DNA from 2 places in the Anaerobacillus sp. 63XJN7_4_ISO-PGPR-S23-413 genome. Region 1 is predicted to be linked to the other one. Evidence: a T-box and tRNA genes for the amino acid it is inferred to sense, from the RefSeq annotation. Region 1 holds a T-box; the other holds one or more tRNA genes.
The links. The T-box of region 1 lies ahead of pheS (phenylalanine--tRNA ligase subunit alpha). A T-box ahead of a tRNA ligase gene usually reads a tRNA of that ligase, here a tRNA-Phe.
Positions count from the first base shown of each region.

Region 2: it has a tRNA-Phe gene. The T-box ahead of pheS (phenylalanine--tRNA ligase subunit alpha) is inferred to sense a tRNA for this amino acid. The anticodon was not compared.

Region 1 is NZ_CM149688.1:2,994,290-2,998,682, reverse strand. It holds gene AC0VYO_RS15830 (dUTP diphosphatase) at 1-277, shown strand, start outside; gene AC0VYO_RS15825 (M42 family metallopeptidase) at 358-1,443, shown strand; gene sspI (small acid-soluble spore protein SspI) at 1,484-1,690, opposite strand; gene AC0VYO_RS15815 (TrmH family RNA methyltransferase) at 1,829-2,581, shown strand; T-box leader at 2,636-2,861, shown strand; gene pheS (phenylalanine--tRNA ligase subunit alpha) at 2,927-3,961, shown strand; gene pheT (phenylalanine--tRNA ligase subunit beta) at 3,989-4,393, shown strand, end outside.
Region 2 is NZ_CM149688.1:476,644-481,036, forward strand. It holds rRNA gene AC0VYO_RS02610 (23S ribosomal RNA) at 1-1,143, shown strand, start outside; rRNA gene rrf (5S ribosomal RNA) at 1,390-1,506, shown strand; tRNA gene AC0VYO_RS02620 (tRNA-Asn) at 1,516-1,590, shown strand; tRNA gene AC0VYO_RS02625 (tRNA-Ser) at 1,592-1,683, shown strand; tRNA gene AC0VYO_RS02630 (tRNA-Glu) at 1,707-1,781, shown strand; tRNA gene AC0VYO_RS02635 (tRNA-Val) at 1,804-1,879, shown strand; tRNA gene AC0VYO_RS02640 (tRNA-Asp) at 1,888-1,963, shown strand; tRNA gene AC0VYO_RS02645 (tRNA-Met) at 2,122-2,198, shown strand; tRNA gene AC0VYO_RS02650 (tRNA-Phe) at 2,215-2,290, shown strand; tRNA gene AC0VYO_RS02655 (tRNA-Thr) at 2,295-2,370, shown strand; tRNA gene AC0VYO_RS02660 (tRNA-Tyr) at 2,441-2,525, shown strand; tRNA gene AC0VYO_RS02665 (tRNA-Trp) at 2,533-2,606, shown strand; tRNA gene AC0VYO_RS02670 (tRNA-His) at 2,623-2,698, shown strand; tRNA gene AC0VYO_RS02675 (tRNA-Gln) at 2,703-2,777, shown strand; tRNA gene AC0VYO_RS02680 (tRNA-Gly) at 2,787-2,861, shown strand; tRNA gene AC0VYO_RS02685 (tRNA-Cys) at 2,871-2,945, shown strand; tRNA gene AC0VYO_RS02690 (tRNA-Leu) at 2,973-3,062, shown strand; tRNA gene AC0VYO_RS02695 (tRNA-Leu) at 3,097-3,181, shown strand; gene AC0VYO_RS02700 (DsbA family oxidoreductase) at 3,369-4,070, shown strand; gene yvfG (protein YvfG) at 4,110-4,331, opposite strand.

The DNA.
Region 1 (4,393 bases):
TATTCATTTTATTCTCTCATTAGGGATTGAATTGGGCATTACAACGTATGAAGCAGTGTCAAAAGGCGATCCCGCTGGATCTGAAGTACATGCTTTCCATCGTGTCTACAAAGCGATTGATCAAGTGGCAAGTGAAAAAAATGAGGAAGCATTTAACGATTTAATGGAAAGTTATCTTTTACTTGGACAACTTATCGGGCTACGGTTTGAAGAAATGAATGAAGCGTATTTGAAAAAAAATAAAGTGAATCATACTCGACAGGATCAGGGATATTAGATTCAAGAGTCCTCTGAATTGTGAAATATTTCGGAAACCGTTATAATGAACAGAGAATACATATCAAGGAGGCAATACATATGGCTAAGCTAGACGAAACGTTGCAGATGCTGAAAGAACTCACTGATGCGAATGGCGTACCAGGTAACGAACGTGAACCTCGTGAAGTGATGAAGAAGCACATTGAATCTCTTTCAGATGAAATCATGTATGATAATCTAGGCAGCTTAATTGCGGTTAAAAAAGGTAAAGCAGAAGGCCCAAAAATTATGGTTGCAGGTCACCTCGATGAGATTGGCTTTATGGTAACGCGTATTGATGATAAAGGCTTTCTTTATTTCCAAACAGTTGGCGGCTGGTGGGAGCAGGTTATGCTTGCACAGCGTGTTAACGTCATGACTCGTAATGGTAACATTATGGGCGTCATCGGTTCTAAACCACCACATATTCTTCCTCCTGAACAGCGTAAGAAATCGGTCGACAAGAAGGATATGTTCATTGATATTGGTGCTTCAAGCCGAGAAGAGGCTATGGAATGGGGCGTTAAGCCGGGAGATTCTGTTGTTCCAGTTTGTGAATTTACTGTTATGAATAACGAAAAAATGCTTATGGCGAAAGCATGGGATAACCGTATTGGCTGTGCTATTGCGATCGAAGTACTTCGTAAGCTAAAAGGAGAAGAGCATCCTAATACTGTCTACGGCGTTGGTACGGTACAAGAGGAAGTAGGTCTTCGCGGAGCGACTACGGCTACAAACATGATTAAGCCTGATATCGGCTTTGCGGTTGACGTTGGTATCGCTGGTGATACTCCTGGAGTAAGTGATAAGGACGCTCAATCCAAAATGGGGAAAGGTCCTCAAATTATTATGTATGATGCTTCAATGGTCGGTCACAAAGGTCTTCGTGACTTTGTAACAGATACAGCTGATGAGAACAATATTCCTTATCAGTTTGACTCTATTGCAGGCGGTGGGACAGATTCAGGTAAAATTCATTTAACAGCAAATGGAGTACCTGCACTTTCCATCACAATTGCCACACGCTATATTCATACTCACGCAGCGATTCTTCATCGTGACGATTTTGAGAATGCAGTTAATTTGATTGTTGAAGTGATTAAAAAGCTTGATGCTGATACTGTGAAAGAAATTATCTTTAACTAGAACACAAAATCCGGTGGCTCTTGCCACCGGATTTTGCTTGTTAATTTACACCCTGTGCCATATAAGAGAGCATTTGCTCTCGCTCATTTTCTGGTGCTTCTTTCCAAAGAATTTCGAAAAGAACACCAAGCCCAGGGAGCATTTTCTCTTCTCCGCTTTGCATGGCGTCGAGGATTGTCGCTTCGAGTTGCTCCTCGTTGTTGCCATTAATATTAGCGAGAATCGCTTTGCGTAAGTTAAGGTCCATACTTTCCACCTCACCTTTCTCATTCGCTTGTTGGTTCAAGCCTCATTAGTATGAGCGAATTGAAGAAATTTCATGAGTTTTATTGGAATCTTCCCTTTCAACCCTTTATAATGGAAACATTGAAAACTGAAGGAGAGCATAATGATTATCGAATCCGCTAAAAATCAAAAAGTGAAAGATTGGAAAAAACTTCAGACGCGAAAGGGTAGAGAGAAAGCTTTCTCTTATATCATTGAAGGTCCACATATTGTAGAAGAAGCTGCAAAGGCTGAAGCTTCAATCACAGAATTGATTGTGACAGAAGGCACTGACTTATCTGCTTATCCGTTTAAAGAGCTTCCTGTTGTCTATACTGTTACGGAGAAAGTGATGCAAGAACTAACGGATACAGAAACACCACAGGGGATTATGGCCGTTTGTAAAATGGTTGAGCCTGAACTACCTCGTCATGGCAAACTATTATTACTGGACGCTATTCAGGATCCCGGTAATTTGGGAACGATTATTCGAACTGCAGATAGTGCTGGATACGACGGCCTTCTACTTGGACATGGAACCGTTGATGCTTATAACAGTAAGGTGCTTCGATCCACCCAGGGATCTATTTTTCATCTTCCTGTAATAAAAGGGGACTTGGTGACAGAAGTTCAGAAATTAAAAGAAGCTGGCATGCTTATATACGCAACAGAAGTGAGTGGAGGAACGCCATATCAAGAGCTTGATTCATCTTCTCAGTTTGCTGTCATTCTTGGAAACGAAGCAAACGGTGTATCAGACGAGCTTCAACGTTTAGCAGACGAGAACGTGTATATTCCGATATATGGTAAAGCAGAGTCGTTAAATGTCGCCGTTGCAGCAGGAATTCTGATGTATGGATTGTTACCTTCATAATAAGGCTTGCGGATATAGCGATTTTTTTCTATAATTAAAAGCAACTTATATATGTTAAAAACAATGATGGAGAGTAGTAAGCTGCCGCTGCCTTTGCAGGGAGGAAATGCCGAGACTGAAAGCATTTCTATTGGGACGCTGCCGAATTCGCTCTGGAGTTGCCGCTTTGTTCGTTCGAAAGCGGATCGGTTTACAAGCCGTTATTCTTTGCTTAAGGCTGATAGGTGTACTCTATCGGTGAATTAGGGTGGTACCGCGAAATCAAATCTTCGCCCCTTTCTGGGGAGCGAGGATTTTTTTATTGCAAAAAGAAGCAAACACGAAAATGAAGTGGAGGTTGAAAAGATGCAAGAGCGTTTACAAACGTTGAAAGAAGAAGCACTATCAGAAATTCAGCAAGCTTCTTCAATGAAAGAAGTGCAGGATATCAAAGTGAAATACCTTGGAAAAAAAGGTCCAATTACAGAAATTTCTAAAGGTATGGGGAAATTGTCTAAAGAAGAACGTCCGAAAATGGGGCAGCTCGTTAATGAAATTCGCTCAGCGATTTCGGATCAATTAGAGGAGAAAGTGACTCGCTTAGAAAAAGCAGCCGTAGAAGAACGATTAAAGAAAGAAACGATCGATATTTCTCTGCCGGGTCGGCCAATTAAGAGAGGAAATCATCACCCACTAACGAGGGTAATCGAAGAAATTGAAGACCTATTTCTTGGTATGGGATTCTCGATTGCGGAAGGACCAGAAGTTGAAACCGATTATTATAATTTCGAAGCGTTAAATCTTCCTAAGGATCATCCGGCTCGAGATATGCAGGATTCATTCTATATAACTGAAGAAACGCTATTAAGAACGCATACCTCTCCAATGCAAGCTAGAACGATGGAGAAGTTAAATGGAGAAGGTCCTGTTAAAATCATCGTGCCCGGTAAAGTTTATCGCCGTGATACAGATGATGCAACACACTCCCATCAGTTTATGCAAATTGAAGGACTAATGGTTGGTGAGAATGTTCGCATGAGTGATCTAAAAGGTGTGCTCCAATCATTTGCGAAGAAAATGTTTGGAGAAGAACGTGAAATCCGTCTTCGCCCAAGCTTCTTCCCATTTACTGAGCCTTCTGTGGAGATGGATATTTCTTGCTTTAATTGTGGCGGGAATGGCTGCTCTGTATGTAAAGGAACCGGATGGATAGAAATTCTTGGAGGCGGTATGGTACATCCGAATGTACTTCGCATGTCCGGCTTCGATCCTGAGAAAGTCACTGGGTTTGCATTTGGTATGGGACCAGAACGGATCGCTATGCTGAAATATGGTATTGATGACATACGTCATTTCTACACGAATGACAGCAGATTTATTAAACAATTTAATTCACTATAATATGATTGGAAGTTAGGAGGAGAAAACATGCTCGTATCAATGAATTGGCTACAGCAGTATGTAGATTTAGATAGTTACTCAGCTGATGAACTAGCAGACCTGATTACTAAGGGTGGTATTGAGGTTGAAACAGTCGAAAAGCTTAATAAAGGAATTACCGGCGTGGTTATTGGTCACGTTCTTGAATGTCAGCAACACCCTGATGCTGATAAGTTGAATATTTGTCAGGTGAATGTTGGTGAAGAAGAGCCGGTCCAAATTATTTGTGGAGCACCAAATATTGCTCAAGGACAGTACGTAGCTGTAGCAAAAGTTGGGGCTGTACTTCCAGGCAATTTTAAGATTAAGAAAGCAAAACTTCGCGGTGAAGCTTCTCATGGTATGATCTGCTCACTTCAGGAGCTTGGAATTGAAAGTAAACTTGTATCGAAA
Region 2 (4,393 bases), 1.7 Mb from region 1:
AGATCCAAGCGACTGTTTAGCAAAAACACAGGTCTCTGCAAAGCCGTAAGGCGAAGTATAGGGGCTGACACCTGCCCGGTGCTGGAAGGTTAAGAGGAGGGGTTATCCCTTACGGGAGAAGCTCTGAATCGAAGCCCCAGTAAACGGCGGCCGTAACTATAACGGTCCTAAGGTAGCGAAATTCCTTGTCGGGTAAGTTCCGACCCGCACGAAAGGTGCAACGACTTGGATACTGTCTCAACGAGAGACCCGGTGAAATTATAGTACCTGTGAAGATGCAGGTTACCCGCGACAGGACGGAAAGACCCCATGGAGCTTTACTGTAGCCTGATATTGGATTTTGGTACAGCTTGTACAGGATAGGTAGGAGCCATAGAAGTCGGACCGCCAGGTTCGATGGAGGCGTCGGTGGGATACTACCCTGGCTGTACTGACATTCTAACCCAGCACCGTGATCCGGTGCGGAGACAGTGTCAGGTGGGCAGTTTGACTGGGGCGGTCGCCTCCTAAAGTGTAACGGAGGCGCCCAAAGGTTCCCTCAGAATGGTTGGAAATCATTCGCAGAGTGTAAAGGCACAAGGGAGCTTGACTGCGAGACCTACAAGTCGAGCAGGGACGAAAGTCGGGCTTAGTGATCCGGTGGTTCCGCATGGAAGGGCCATCGCTCAACGGATAAAAGCTACCCTGGGGATAACAGGCTTATCTCCCCCAAGAGTCCACATCGACGGGGAGGTTTGGCACCTCGATGTCGGCTCATCGCATCCTGGGGCTGAAGTAGGTCCCAAGGGTTGGGCTGTTCGCCCATTAAAGCGGTACGCGAGCTGGGTTCAGAACGTCGTGAGACAGTTCGGTCCCTATCCGTCGCGGGCGCAGGAAATTTGAGAGGAGCTGTCCTTAGTACGAGAGGACCGGGATGGACACACCGCTGGTGTACCAGTTGTTCCGCCAGGAGCATAGCTGGGTAGCTACGTGTGGAAGGGATAAGTGCTGAAAGCATCTAAGCATGAAGCCCCCCTCGAGATGAGATTTCCCACAGCATGAAGCTGGTAAGATCCCTTAGAGATGATGAGGTAGATAGGTTCGGGGTGGAAGCGTGGCAACACGTGGAGCTGACGAATACTAATCGATCGAGGGCTTAACCTAAAAACGAAAAGCGAAGTAAGCCGTTTAAATCCGACAAGCGTTGGAGGCTTTTGAGTCAGACGCGCTTTATGCGTCAGAATTAAAAGGTGAAACGATCGAGGATTTGGCTTACGTAGCTGGACATATTGGAAAGTTGTGCGTGCTATCTAGTTTTCAGGGAATAAAATTTTCCTTGAAAAACATGATGGAATATAGTATGATATATTTTGTCGCTGGTAAATCACGAAAGTGAAATCCAGTCCTTAGTCTGGTAATGATGGCGAAGAGGTCACACCCGTTCCCATGCCGAACACGGAAGTTAAGCTCTTCAGCGCCGATGGTAGTTGGGGGATCTCCCCCTGCAAGAGTAGGACGTTGCCAGGCTGATATTATTCCACAGTAGCTCAGTGGTAGAGCTATCGGCTGTTAACCGATCGGTCGTAGGTTCGAATCCTACCTGTGGAGCCATGGAGAGCTGTCCGAGTGGCCGAAGGAGCACGATTGGAAATCGTGTAGACGGTCAAAGCCGTCTCGAGGGTTCGAATCCCTCGCTCTCCGCCACTAGCATACATAATAGCAGCAAGGGCCCGTTGGTCAAGCGGTTAAGACACCGCCCTTTCACGGCGGTAACACGGGTTCGAATCCCGTACGGGTCACCATTATATATCATTTCTACTTTGTGGAGGATTAGCTCAGCTGGGAGAGCATCTGCCTTACAAGCAGAGGGTCGGCGGTTCGAGCCCGTCATCCTCCACCATTATCTAAGGTCCCGTGGTGTAGCGGTTAACATGCCTGCCTGTCACGCAGGAGATCGCGAGTTCGATTCTCGTCGGGACCGCCATTTATATTTTAACATTATCGTGGGGTGGAGCAACAAGCGATACTTCCTTGAAACAGCAACGAGTTGTTTCTACGGATACGCTTCGAAGCATAACCTTGTAGAGAAAGAAACAGTGCACAGCGTAATGAGCAGGTGCAGCATAATTACATTCACATTATCGCGGGGTGGAGCAGTTCGGTAGCTCGTTGGGCTCATAACCCAAAGGTCGCAGGTTCAAATCCTGCCCCCGCAACCAATTATATTTTAAACATGGCTCTGTAGCTCAGTCGGTAGAGCAGTGGACTGAAAATCCACGTGTCGGCGGTTCGATTCCGTCCGGAGCCACCATGTTGCCGGTCTAGCTCAATTGGTAGAGCAACTGACTTGTAATCAGTAGGTTGGGGGTTCAAGTCCTCTGGCCGGCACCATTTTCTCGAAATGAGATCAAATTCCATTGCACTTTCATAAAATGTGTATTACAATGGTAATTGTCAATTTGGAGGGGTAGCGAAGTGGCTAAACGCGGCGGACTGTAAATCCGCTCCCTCAGGGTTCGGCGGTTCGAATCCGTCCCCCTCCACCATCTTGATAGGGGTATAGTTTAAAGGTAGAACAGAGGTCTCCAAAACCTCCGGTGTGGGTTCGAGTCCTACTACCCCTGCCAATTTTAAATCTTTATGGCGGTTGTGGCGAAGTGGTTAACGCACCGGATTGTGATTCCGGCATTCGTGGGTTCAATTCCCATCAGCCGCCCCATTTTTGGGCTATAGCCAAGCGGTAAGGCAACGGATTTTGATTCCGTCATGCGCTGGTTCGAATCCAGCTAGCCCAGCCATTTTTTGTTGCGGAAGTAGTTCAGTGGTAGAACATCACCTTGCCAAGGTGGGGGTCGCGGGTTCGAATCCCGTCTTCCGCTCCATTTTAAAAAGGCGGCATAGCCAAGTGGTAAGGCACGGGTCTGCAAAACCCTTACGCCCCGGTTCAAATCCGGGTGCCGCCTCCAATCTTAATATTTTTTCTTAAAAGTCCTGCCGGAGTGGCGGAATTGGCAGACGCACAGGACTTAAAATCCTGCGGAGGGTGTACCTCCGTGCCGGTTCGAGCCCGGCCTCCGGCACCACTTATTTTTCTGCCTGAATTGAATATGGTATTTTGCCGGTGTGGCGGAATTGGCAGACGCGCACGACTCAAAATCGTGTTCCGAGAGGAGTGTCGGTTCGAACCCGACCACCGGTACCATTACATACGTTATTACAAGACTTCAACGTTCTCGTTGAAGTCTTTTTTGTATTCTTTTTAATTCCTTCTCTTATTTGATATCACTAGTTTTCAATGACTCACTGAGCAAATTCCTGCTCATTTAAAAGTAGAGGTGATAAAATACAAGTATAAGATAGATAAAACAATTTACTGAAAGAGTGATTCGATGAGAATTGAAGTATGGTCCGATTTCGTTTGTCCATTTTGTTATATAGGAAAAAGACGTCTTGAAAGTGCGCTTCAGGCTTTTCCACAGCGTGATCAAGTAGAAGTTGTCTTTAAAAGCTTTGAACTTGATCCTAATGCGAAAGAATCGGATGGGGAAAGCATGGCTGAGCTTCTAGCAGGGAAATACAATGTCAGTCTAGAACAAGCTCAGGGTATGTGTGAGAATATGAGGCAGCAAGCTGCTGGAGAAAACCTAACGTATGATTTCGATAAAATGATTCCAACGAATTCATTTGATGCTCATCGTCTTGTTCACTATGCGACAGAGCATGGTAAAAGTAATGAAATGTCAGAACGTCTCTTTTATGCCTTCTTTACCGAATCGAAAAATATTGGTGATCATGAAACGCTTGCATCACTTGGTGAAGAACTTGGGCTAGACGCTGCGGATATAAAACGTATGCTAGGGACTGAAGAATTTACGAAAGAAGTTCGCAACGATGAAGCTATGGGAAGTCAGCTTGGCATTCAGGGCGTACCGTTCTTTGTATTTGACGGTAAATATGCCGTGTCAGGTGCTCAGCCTGTTGAAATGTTTGAACAGGCCGTTGAGAAGGCCTGGGGAGAAGGAAATAAGCTTGAAGTAGTTGGTGGCAATGCAGAAGCGTGTTCTGCTGACTCTTGTGATCTTCCTAAATAAAACGTAAGAAAGCTCTCTTATTGTAAAGAGAGCTTTTTCTTATGCGTCTGTATTTTCTTGTTTAATCGTTTTGTAAGCTGAATCAAGGTTGCGAATGCGACGAACTATTTCTGAGTTTTTGTTAAGGTTGTCATAGATCATTGATGAAACAACTGATCGATAATAGCTATTCATTGCTTCTAATTTTGAAAATACATCACGATTCTTTTGTATGTATTGGCGAAAATTTTCTTCGAAAAATGGTGTTGAGAATGGTTCCATATGATTTCTCCTTTCTGTCTGTCATTCTGATTATAGGGTGATCGTCATCAGGACGTCAAACG